Regions from separate parts of the Seohaeicola nanhaiensis genome, predicted to be linked through region 1. Evidence: riboswitches for the same ligand, from Rfam matches in the RefSeq annotation. Region 1 holds a riboswitch; the other holds the start of a gene.
The links. A riboswitch is a leader RNA that binds a small molecule or an ion and turns the genes downstream of it on or off. The one in region 1 is predicted to bind thiamine pyrophosphate.
Positions count from the first base shown of each region.

Region 2: linked by a shared signal. The riboswitch ahead of thiD (bifunctional hydroxymethylpyrimidine kinase/phosphomethylpyrimidine kinase) and the one ahead of thiB (thiamine ABC transporter substrate binding subunit) in region 1 are both predicted to bind thiamine pyrophosphate.

Region 1 is NZ_JBHSGI010000009.1:400,986-405,390, forward strand. It holds gene ACFO5X_RS12275 (thiamine/thiamine pyrophosphate ABC transporter permease ThiP) at 1-675, opposite strand, end outside; gene thiB (thiamine ABC transporter substrate binding subunit) at 651-1,631, opposite strand; TPP riboswitch at 1,667-1,765, opposite strand; gene aroC (chorismate synthase) at 1,856-2,959, shown strand; gene ACFO5X_RS12290 (AEC family transporter) at 2,964-3,908, shown strand; gene ACFO5X_RS12295 (malonate--CoA ligase) at 3,964-4,405, opposite strand, start outside.
Region 2 is NZ_JBHSGI010000034.1:232,113-236,517, forward strand. It holds gene thiM (hydroxyethylthiazole kinase) at 1-589, shown strand, start outside; gene thiE (thiamine phosphate synthase) at 586-1,224, shown strand; gene thiD (bifunctional hydroxymethylpyrimidine kinase/phosphomethylpyrimidine kinase) at 1,213-2,037, opposite strand; TPP riboswitch at 2,071-2,192, opposite strand; gene ACFO5X_RS25120 (hypothetical protein) at 2,563-3,048, shown strand; gene ACFO5X_RS25125 (hypothetical protein) at 3,045-3,356, shown strand; gene ACFO5X_RS25130 (transglutaminase family protein) at 3,378-4,250, shown strand; tRNA gene ACFO5X_RS25135 (tRNA-Asn) at 4,347-4,405, opposite strand, start outside.

The DNA.
Region 1 (4,405 bases):
GGCCTGGTAGATGGCCAGCTCGATGGTGGTGGCGCGGGGGCCGCCGCCAAGGGTCAGCGCAACGGCGAAGCTGGTGAGGCAGATGGCGAAGACCAGCGCGGCGACGCCGGGCGCAGTCCGCGCCAGCATCGGACGTTCGAGCAGCCGCCAGATGTCGCGGGTATCCGCGCCGAGCTGGGCGGCCAGTCGGAAGCGTTCGGCGGGGATGTCCTGCCAGCCCTGCAGGATCAGGCGGGTTGCGAGCGGCAGGTTGAAGAAGACGTGGGCCAGGACAACGCCGTGAAGGCCGTAGACCGAAACCGGGGGCAGGCCGGCGAGGGTGAGCAGATCGTTCAGCCAGCCGCCGCGCCCGAAGACGGCCAGCAGGCCCAGCACGGCGACGATGACCGGCAGGATGAAGGGTGCGCCCAGCAGCGTGATCAGCAGCCCGCGGCCGGGAAAGCTGCGCCGCGCCAAAGCGCGGGCGACGGGGATCGCCAGGGCGACGCTGAAGAGGGCCGAGAGCGCGGCCTGCAGCACGGTGAAGCGGATTGCCGCGCCGTCCTGCGCTGCCAGTCCCGCCTCGGTTTCCGCGCGCAGGGCGACCGCGGCCAGGGCGGCGAGCAGCGTCGCGGCGACCAGCGCCGCCGCGACAAGGCCGGGCCAGAGGGTTACTGGCTGAGCGCGGTGAGCCATTCGGCCAGCGCGGCGTCCCGCACCTGTTCTGCCTCTGCCTCGGGGATGAGCAGCGATTTGTAGGGTTCGACCAGATCGTTGAAGCCCTCGGGCAGGCCGGCCTCGGGCGTCACGGCGGGATACATCCAGTTGGTGGTCGGAACCACCGACTGGAAGGCGTCGCTGGTGATGAACTGCAGGAACTGCTGGGCCAGTTCGGGCTGTTTGCTGGAGGCCAGCCGCGCGGCGACCTCGATCTGCATGTAATGGCCTTCGTCGAAGGCGGCGGCCTCCTTGGTTGTGTCGTTTTCGGCGATGATGTGATAGGCGGGTGAGGTGGTGTAGGAGAGCACCATGTCGGCCTCGCCTTCCAGGAACAGGCCATAGGCCTCGGACCAGCCCTTGGTCACGGTCACGATGTTGTCGGCCAGATCGGTCCAGACCTGCGCTGCATCGTCGCCATAGGCGGCCTTCACCCAGAGCAGCAGGCCGAGGCCGGGGGTAGAGGAGCGCGGATCCTCGATGATGATTTTCAGATCGCTTTTCGCCAGTTCCAGGAAGTCCTGGGGCACATGCTCAAGATCGGTCTTGTGCACGAAGGCGAAATATCCCCAGTCGTAGGGCACGAAGATGTCGTCGGACCAGTCGATCGGCAGATCGTACTCGGCTTCAACGCCGCTGGGCGCGAAGAGATCGGTGGACCGGGCGGCGGCGGTCAGGTTGGTGTCGAGGCCCAGAACCACGTCCGCGCCGGTGCGCGCACCTTCCAGCCGGATGCGCGCCATCAGGGCCGCGCCGTCGCCGGCGGTGACGAATTTCAGGTCACAGCCACATTCGGCCTCGAAGGCCTTTTCGATCTGCGGCCCGGGGCCCCAGTCGGTGACGAAGCTGTCATAGGTGTAGACGGTCAGTTCCGGCGTCTGGGCGAAGGCGCCCGTGGCACAGAGAACTCCCGCAGCAAATGTCAGATGTTTCATGGCATCCTCCTTGTTGCGGCTTTGGGCAAGGGTGGAGTGATGTCCATGACCTTCCCTCCGCCAGTGCTAACTGGTTCAGGTTCAACGGGTCTGCTTGCGCATCTCAGCCAGTCCTGGCACCCCGAGGTAGCGCAACATCTAGGGCGGCGAGGGTGCCCTTGCAAGGCAAATCCCCTTGAGCGGCATGGGCCACGCGGCTAAGGCAGGGGCGAAGGAGCCCGCCCATGACAACCAACAGCTTTGGCCATCTGTTCCGCGTCACCACCTGGGGCGAAAGCCACGGGCCGGCCATCGGGGCGACCGTGGACGGCTGCCCGCCCGGCGTGCCGGTGGACGAGGCGTTCCTCCAGCAGTGGCTGGACAAGCGCAAGCCGGGGCAGTCGAAGTTCACCACGCAGCGGCGCGAGGCGGACGAGGTCAGGATCCTGTCCGGCGTGTTCGAGGGGCAGACCACGGGGATGCCGGTCCAGTTGCTGATCGAGAACACCGACCAGCGGTCGAAGGATTATTCCGAGATCGCCGAGAAGTTCCGCCCCGGCCATGCCGACATTACCTATTGGCAGAAATACGGTATCCGCGACTATCGCGGCGGCGGCCGGTCCTCGGCGCGCGAGACGGCCAGCCGCGTGGCCGCGGGCGGGCTGGCGCGGGCGGCGCTGAAGGTGCTGGCGCCGGAGGTGGAGATCACCGGATACATGACCCGCGTGGGCGTGCACGAGATCGACCGCGCACGGTTCGATGCGGAGGAGATCGGGCGCAACCCGTTCTGGGGACCGGATGCCGAAATGGCGGCGCTCTGGGCCGATTACCTCGACGGGCTGCGAAAGTCGGGCAATTCGGTAGGCGCCGTCGTCGAAATCGTGGCCAAGGGCGTTCCGGCCGGTCTGGGCGCGCCGGTCTACAGCAAGCTCGACACCGATCTGGCCGCAGCGATGATGAGCATCAACGCGGTGAAGGGCGTCGAGATCGGCGAGGGCATGGCCGCGGCGATGCTGACCGGTGAAGAGAATGCCGACGAGATTTTCATGGGGAACGACGGCAAGCCCGTCTATTCCAGCAACCATGCCGGCGGCATCCTGGGTGGCATTTCGACCGGGCAGGATCTGGTGGTACGTTTTGCGGTCAAGCCGACTTCGTCGATCCTGAAGCCGCGCCAGACCATCACCAAGACGGGAGAGGCGGCAGAGATCGTCACCAAAGGCCGCCACGATCCCTGCGTGGGCATACGCGCCGTGCCGGTGGGCGAGGCGATGATGGCCTGCGTGATCCTGGATCACATGCTGTTGCATCGCGGGCAGGTCGGAGATAACCGCGGGCGGATCGGCTGAGCCCTTGTCGGCCATCTTTTCGATCACCTTTCCGATCTATGCGGCAATTGCCATCGGATATGTCCTGGTGGCGCGCGGCGTCTTTGTGCGCGACGACATGCTGGTGCTGGGCCGATACGTGCTGAACATCGCGATGCCGGCGCTGCTGTTTCACGCGCTGGCCTCGCGTCCGCTGGGCCAGATTGCCGACGTGGGGTACATGACGGCCTATCTGCTGGGCGGGGTGGCCGTGATGGGGCTGGGCTTTGTCTGGTTCAGCCTGACGGCGGCCGACAAGGGCCGGCGCGCCGTGGCCGTGATGGGGGTCAGCTGCCCCAATTCGGGTTATGTCGGCTATCCCGTGATGCTTTTGGTGATTCCGGATCAAGCCGGGGTGATCCTGGCGCTGAACATGCTGGTGGAGCTGGTCGTGCTGATTCCCCTCTCGCTGATCCTGCTGGACCTGTCGCAGGAGCGGGAGAGGGTTTCGCCCTGGGTGCGGGCGCGCCGGATTGCCGTGGATCTGCTGAAACGTCCGCTGATGATCGCGCTGATCCTCGGGCTTGCGGCGTCGGCGCTGGACCTGCCGGTGCCGGGTACGGTGGAGAAGCTGTTCCAGATGCTTGCATCCTCGGCTGCTGCGCTGGCGCTGGTGGTGATCGGCGGATCCCTGGTGGGGCTGCCGCTGAATGGCAACCGGTCGATGGCGGTGCAGATCGCGGTTGGCAAGCTGGTGGTGCACCCGGCGCTGGCTGCTGCGGCGGTGGTGCTGGTCAGTGCGCTTGCGCCCGGCGCACTCTCAGAGCCGATGGGGCGGGTGGCAATCCTGTCGGCGGCGATGCCGATCATGGGGATCTACCCGGTGCTGGCCCAGGAACGCGGCCTGGGCGGTGCGGCCTCGCTGGCGCTGCTGGTGGCGACGACTGCGGCCTTCGGCACCCTGTCGCTGGCGCTGGTCTGGCTGGGCTGACGCGGCTGAAACCCTGGGAGGGTTCCGGCCTGATTTCCGCTGCGGAGAAAGGCTGTCAGGGTTTGAACAGGCCCGCATATTCCTCGCGCAGCGCCTTCTTCTGGACCTTGCCCATGGTATTGCGGGGCAGTTCGTCGACCACGAGCACCTTCTTGGGCTGCTTGAACTTCGCGAGAACGGTCGAAAGCGCCTTGGCGATCGAATCCGGCTCTAACCCGGCTTTTTCGGGGACCACCACGGCCACCACGGCCTCGCCGAAATCGGGGTGGGGCACACCGATCACGGCGCTTTCGAGCACGCCGGGCATGTCGTCGATCAGGCTTTCGATCTCTTTCGGATAGACGTTGAAGCCGCCGGTGATGACAAGATCCTTCTGCCGCCCGACGATGACGTAATAACCGTCCGCGTCCTGCCGCGCGAGATCGCCGGTGATGAACCAGCCGTCGGGACGCAGCTCTTCCGCCGTCTTCTCGGGCATCTGCCAGTAGCCCTGAAAG
Region 2 (4,405 bases), on a different contig from region 1:
GGGGATGCGCGCGGCGATTGCCGGCGCGCAGGCGGCGGGTCGGCCCTGGGTGCTGGATCCGGTCGCCTGTCAGGCAACGGGCTATCGGCGCGATGTCTCGGCAGAGTTGGTCCGACTGCGCCCGACGATCATCCGGGGCAATGCCTCGGAAGTGCTGGCGCTGGCGGGCGAGGCGAGCCGGGGGCAAGGCGTCGATGGCCGCGATCCCGTGGCCGCCGCCGAGAAGGGCGCGCGCTGGCTGGCCCATGAGACCGGCGGCGTGGTGGCGGTGACGGGCGAGGTGGATTTCGTCACCGATGGCAGCCGCGCGGCGCGGATTTCGGGCGGTTCGCCCTGGATGCCGATGAACACCGCGCTTGGCTGTTCGCTGACCTGCCTCTGCGGGGCTTATGCGGCGGTGGCCGAGGATCCCTTCGACGCCACCGTCGCCGCGCTGGCGCATTTCGCGGTGGCAGGGCAACGCGCCCATGAGGGCGCCACGGGGCCGGGCAGCTTTGCGCCGCGTTTCCTCGATGCGCTGCAGGCGGTGACACCCGAGGCGCTGGCGGGTGAGGCGGTCATCCGTGCCGAAGAGCCCGTTCCGGCATGAAGCCATCGTTCGACCTCTCGCTCTACCTCGTGCTCGATCCCGGCCTCTGTGCCGGGATCGGGATGGTCGAGACCGCGCGCCGCGCCGTGGCGGGCGGGGCAACCATGGTGCAGCTGCGCGACAAGGAGGGCGGCACGGCGGCGATGGTCGAGACCGGGCTGGCCCTGAAGGCCGCGCTTGCTGGTTCAGGCGCGCGGCTGATCGTCAACGACGACGTGGCGGCGGCGGTCGAGATCGGCGCGGACGGTGTGCATATCGGCCAGGGTGACATGAGCGTCATCGAGGCGCGGGCGCTGATTGGCCCGGAAATGCTGCTGGGTCTCTCGGTCGAAACGCCGGACCTGGCGGCGCGGGTCGACCCCGCGATGGTCGATTACGTCGGCGCCGGCCCGGTCTTTGCCACGCCAACCAAGACCGACCACAAGACGCCCGTCGGCTTCGACGGTCTGGCGGCGCAGGTGGCAGCCTGTCCGGTGCCTGCGGTGGCCATCGGCGGGCTGAAGGTAGACCATGTCGCACAGACCTTGGCGGCCGGGGCGAAGGGGCTCGCGGTGGTTTCGGCGATCTGCGGGCAGCCGGACCCGGAGGCTGCCGCCCGCCGCCTCCGGGCCGAGATCGACCGCCTAACGCGCTGAGGGCCAGAGTGCATGGAAATGGTGCACCGGCCCGTGGCCCTGACCCACGTCCAGCCGGTCACTCGCCGCCAGCGCGCCGTGCAGATAGGTCTTGGCCCGCCGCACCGCCTCTTCCACGCCATGGGCCGGCAATAGCGCGGCGATGGCCGAGGACAGGGTGCAGCCGGTGCCGTGGTCGTTGGTCGTGGCAATGCGCGGCGCGGGCAGGGCGGTGGTGCCCTGCGGTCCGAACAGCAGGTCGGTGCTGTCGTCGCTGCCTTCCAGATGGCCGCCCTTCAGCAGCACCCATTCCACACCCAATGCCAGAAGATCGCTGCGCGCCGCCTGCATGGAGTCCGCTGTCCAACGGTCGCCGCGCCCCAGCAGGACCGCCGCCTCGGGCAGGTTCGGGGTGACGACGGTGGCCAGCGGTACCAGCAGCGCGCGCAGGGCGCCCACCGCCTCGGGGTCGAGCAGGGCATGGCCGCTTTTCGCGATCATCACCGGGTCGAGCACGATGTTCTTTGCGCCGTGGTGCCTGAGCCGGTCAGCCACCGCCGCGGCGATGGCGGCATTGGCGATCATGCCGATCTTGACCGCATCGATCCGCACATCCTCCAGCACGGCGTCGATCTGGTCGGCCACAAACGACGGCTCCAGCGCCACGAAACGGCGCACACCTTGGGTGTTCTGCGCGACCACGGCGGTGATCGCGGAACAGGCGTAGGCACCTAGTGCCGAGAAGGCCTTGATATCGGCCTGAATGCCCGCGCCGCCCGACGGGTCGGTGCCCGCGATGGTCAGCACATTGGCGATGGCGAAATCTGGGGACATGGCGGCCTCGTCTTGTGGGGCCGGCAAGGGAAGAGAGTCACGCGGTCCCGTCCCTTCGCCGGCATGATCCGGATCAGGTTCAAAGGGTCACTGCGCTGCACCGGATGGTGCGATCAGAGTCTCAGCCCCTTGTCGGGACCCCCCTCGGTGCTGCCATGGTATCAGGCCGGGCGGCGGGTTCAATGCCGGGTTTGCCGCGCGCGCCGGCTGCGCGCTAGCGTTGGCGAGTTGCATCGGAACTGCCCGAAAACCGGGCTGTCCTCAGGAATTTCGGACAATTTTCAGTTTAGAGGCCGGAATTGCAGATAAAGCCAGTGCCAGCCATAGCAATTGTCCCCCGGCATCTCCATCTCTGCAAGGCATCATCACGCAGGATCGCCTGCGCGGACGAAGTACGAGAATTCCCGGACATATCCAGCAGGCGCGCGCCGCGGACAATGTCCTGAAAAACCGACCCGCTGCAGAAGTGCTGCGGGTCTTCCCCCTGAAACGCCACCGCTTGTTCACAAACCCCCGGGAGGGCACATGACCCCCAAGATCCGAACCATTGCGATATTTCACAAACCTTTCAAACTCCCCACCCTCAACGAAACCCTGCCGGCCGGGGAATATGAGATCGAGACCGAGATTTCCGATGCCGTCGGTGTTCTCAGTTCCCCAGACTGGACCACGAAGGTGCAGGTCAAGCTCCAGCCTCGGGCGCAGTATCCCGGTTTGTCGCGTACCCTGACGGTTGCGCTGGTCGATCTGCAGCAGGCGATGGCAAAGGACAAGCAGACCAACCGCGATCTGGTCGACTACTTTCTGGAAGAGATGCTGGCCGATCCGCTGATCCGTCTTGTCATGCAGGCCGACAGTGTGTCCGACTCAGAGGTGCGCCACTATAACGCCCAGGCGCGCCGGGTGGCGTCCAGGGGCAAACCCGCAACAATCGCCGGGACCGCCGGCAAACCGCGCGAGGCGGTTCAGACTGGTGCATCGGTCGCCTGTGCCGCGGGCATGAAAGCATGAGCGCCGCACCGGTGGATCTTGACGGCCGGCGCCGCGGCGAGGGCCGCCTGAAGGTTATTCTGCGCCGAAAGGCGGTCAATTCCGGCTATTCGCCGAAGATGGGGTGCGATCGTCTGGAAGCGGAAATTGATGCGCGACTTGCGCGCGGTCCGGCGCTGGACTGGGCGCAGGCGCTGGATGCAGTTCGCTTTTTGCTCGATCAATACGCCGCCGCTCCCGAGGCGAGGGCCCCGCAAACCCGACGACTGATAGACCGCGCTCTGGGCGACCTCGCCCGTCTGAAGATTCCGGCGCAAAGCACGTTATGATACAGTGGTGAGAAGAGAGAGATGCCGCGCATCAGTATAACACACGAGACGACCTACCGCTATCGCAGCCCGGTCCGGCTGGATCCCCACCGGATGATGCTGCGCCCGCGCGAAAGCCGTGACCTGCGGCTTGTCGCCTTCGATCTCGATATCGCGCCCGCGGCCCGTGTGGTCTGGTCCCATGACGTGGCCGGCAATGCCATCGCGCTTGCCACCTTCGAGACTGAGGCCGAGGTACTGTCGATCCGCTCACGCGCCTTCGTCGACCTGACCGCGCCGGTCTGGCCCGTCTTCCCGATCGCGGCCGAGGCGATCTCCTATCCCTTCCGCTACAGCGACGAGGATATCACCGACCTGGGGGCGCTGACGCTGGCCCAATATGCCGACGACGCCGGCCGCCTGCGCGATTGGGCCAAGGGTTTCGTGATGTCCCGGCCGACCGACACGCTCTCGCTGCTCAAGGACCTGTCCAACGGCGTCGCCGCCCGCATCGCCTATCAGAGCCGCGAGACCGAGGGCACCCGCGGCCCGCTCGAGACGCTGGATCTGGGCGAAGGGTCCTGCCGCGACTTCGCCGTGCTCTTCGCCGAGGCGGTCCGAACGCTCGGCTTCGGCGCCCGGCTGGTCTCGGGCTATCTCTTCGATCCCGCCGCCGACCGGATCGGCTCGGCCGGATCGGGATCGACCCATGCCTGGGTCGAGGTCTTCGTGCCCGGCGCGGGCTGGATCCCCTTCGACCCAACCAACCGCTCGGTCGGCTCCGCCAACTTGATCCCCGTTGCCGTCGCCCGCCGGATCAGCCAGGTCGTCCCCGTCGCCGGCAGCTTCCACGGCAACGACAACGACCCGCTGGACATGGAGGTCGCCGTCGAAGTGCGCGAGGTGGAGGGGTGAGGCCGGGCAGGCGCCAGCCTGGAATTGACCCAAGCCCGAATTTCCCCGACCCGCCGGGTCTTGGCAGGCCGCACAACATGAACTACGTGGGGATATTGGCTCCGGCGGTAGGGATCGAACCTACGACCAATTGATTAACAGTCAACTGCTCTACC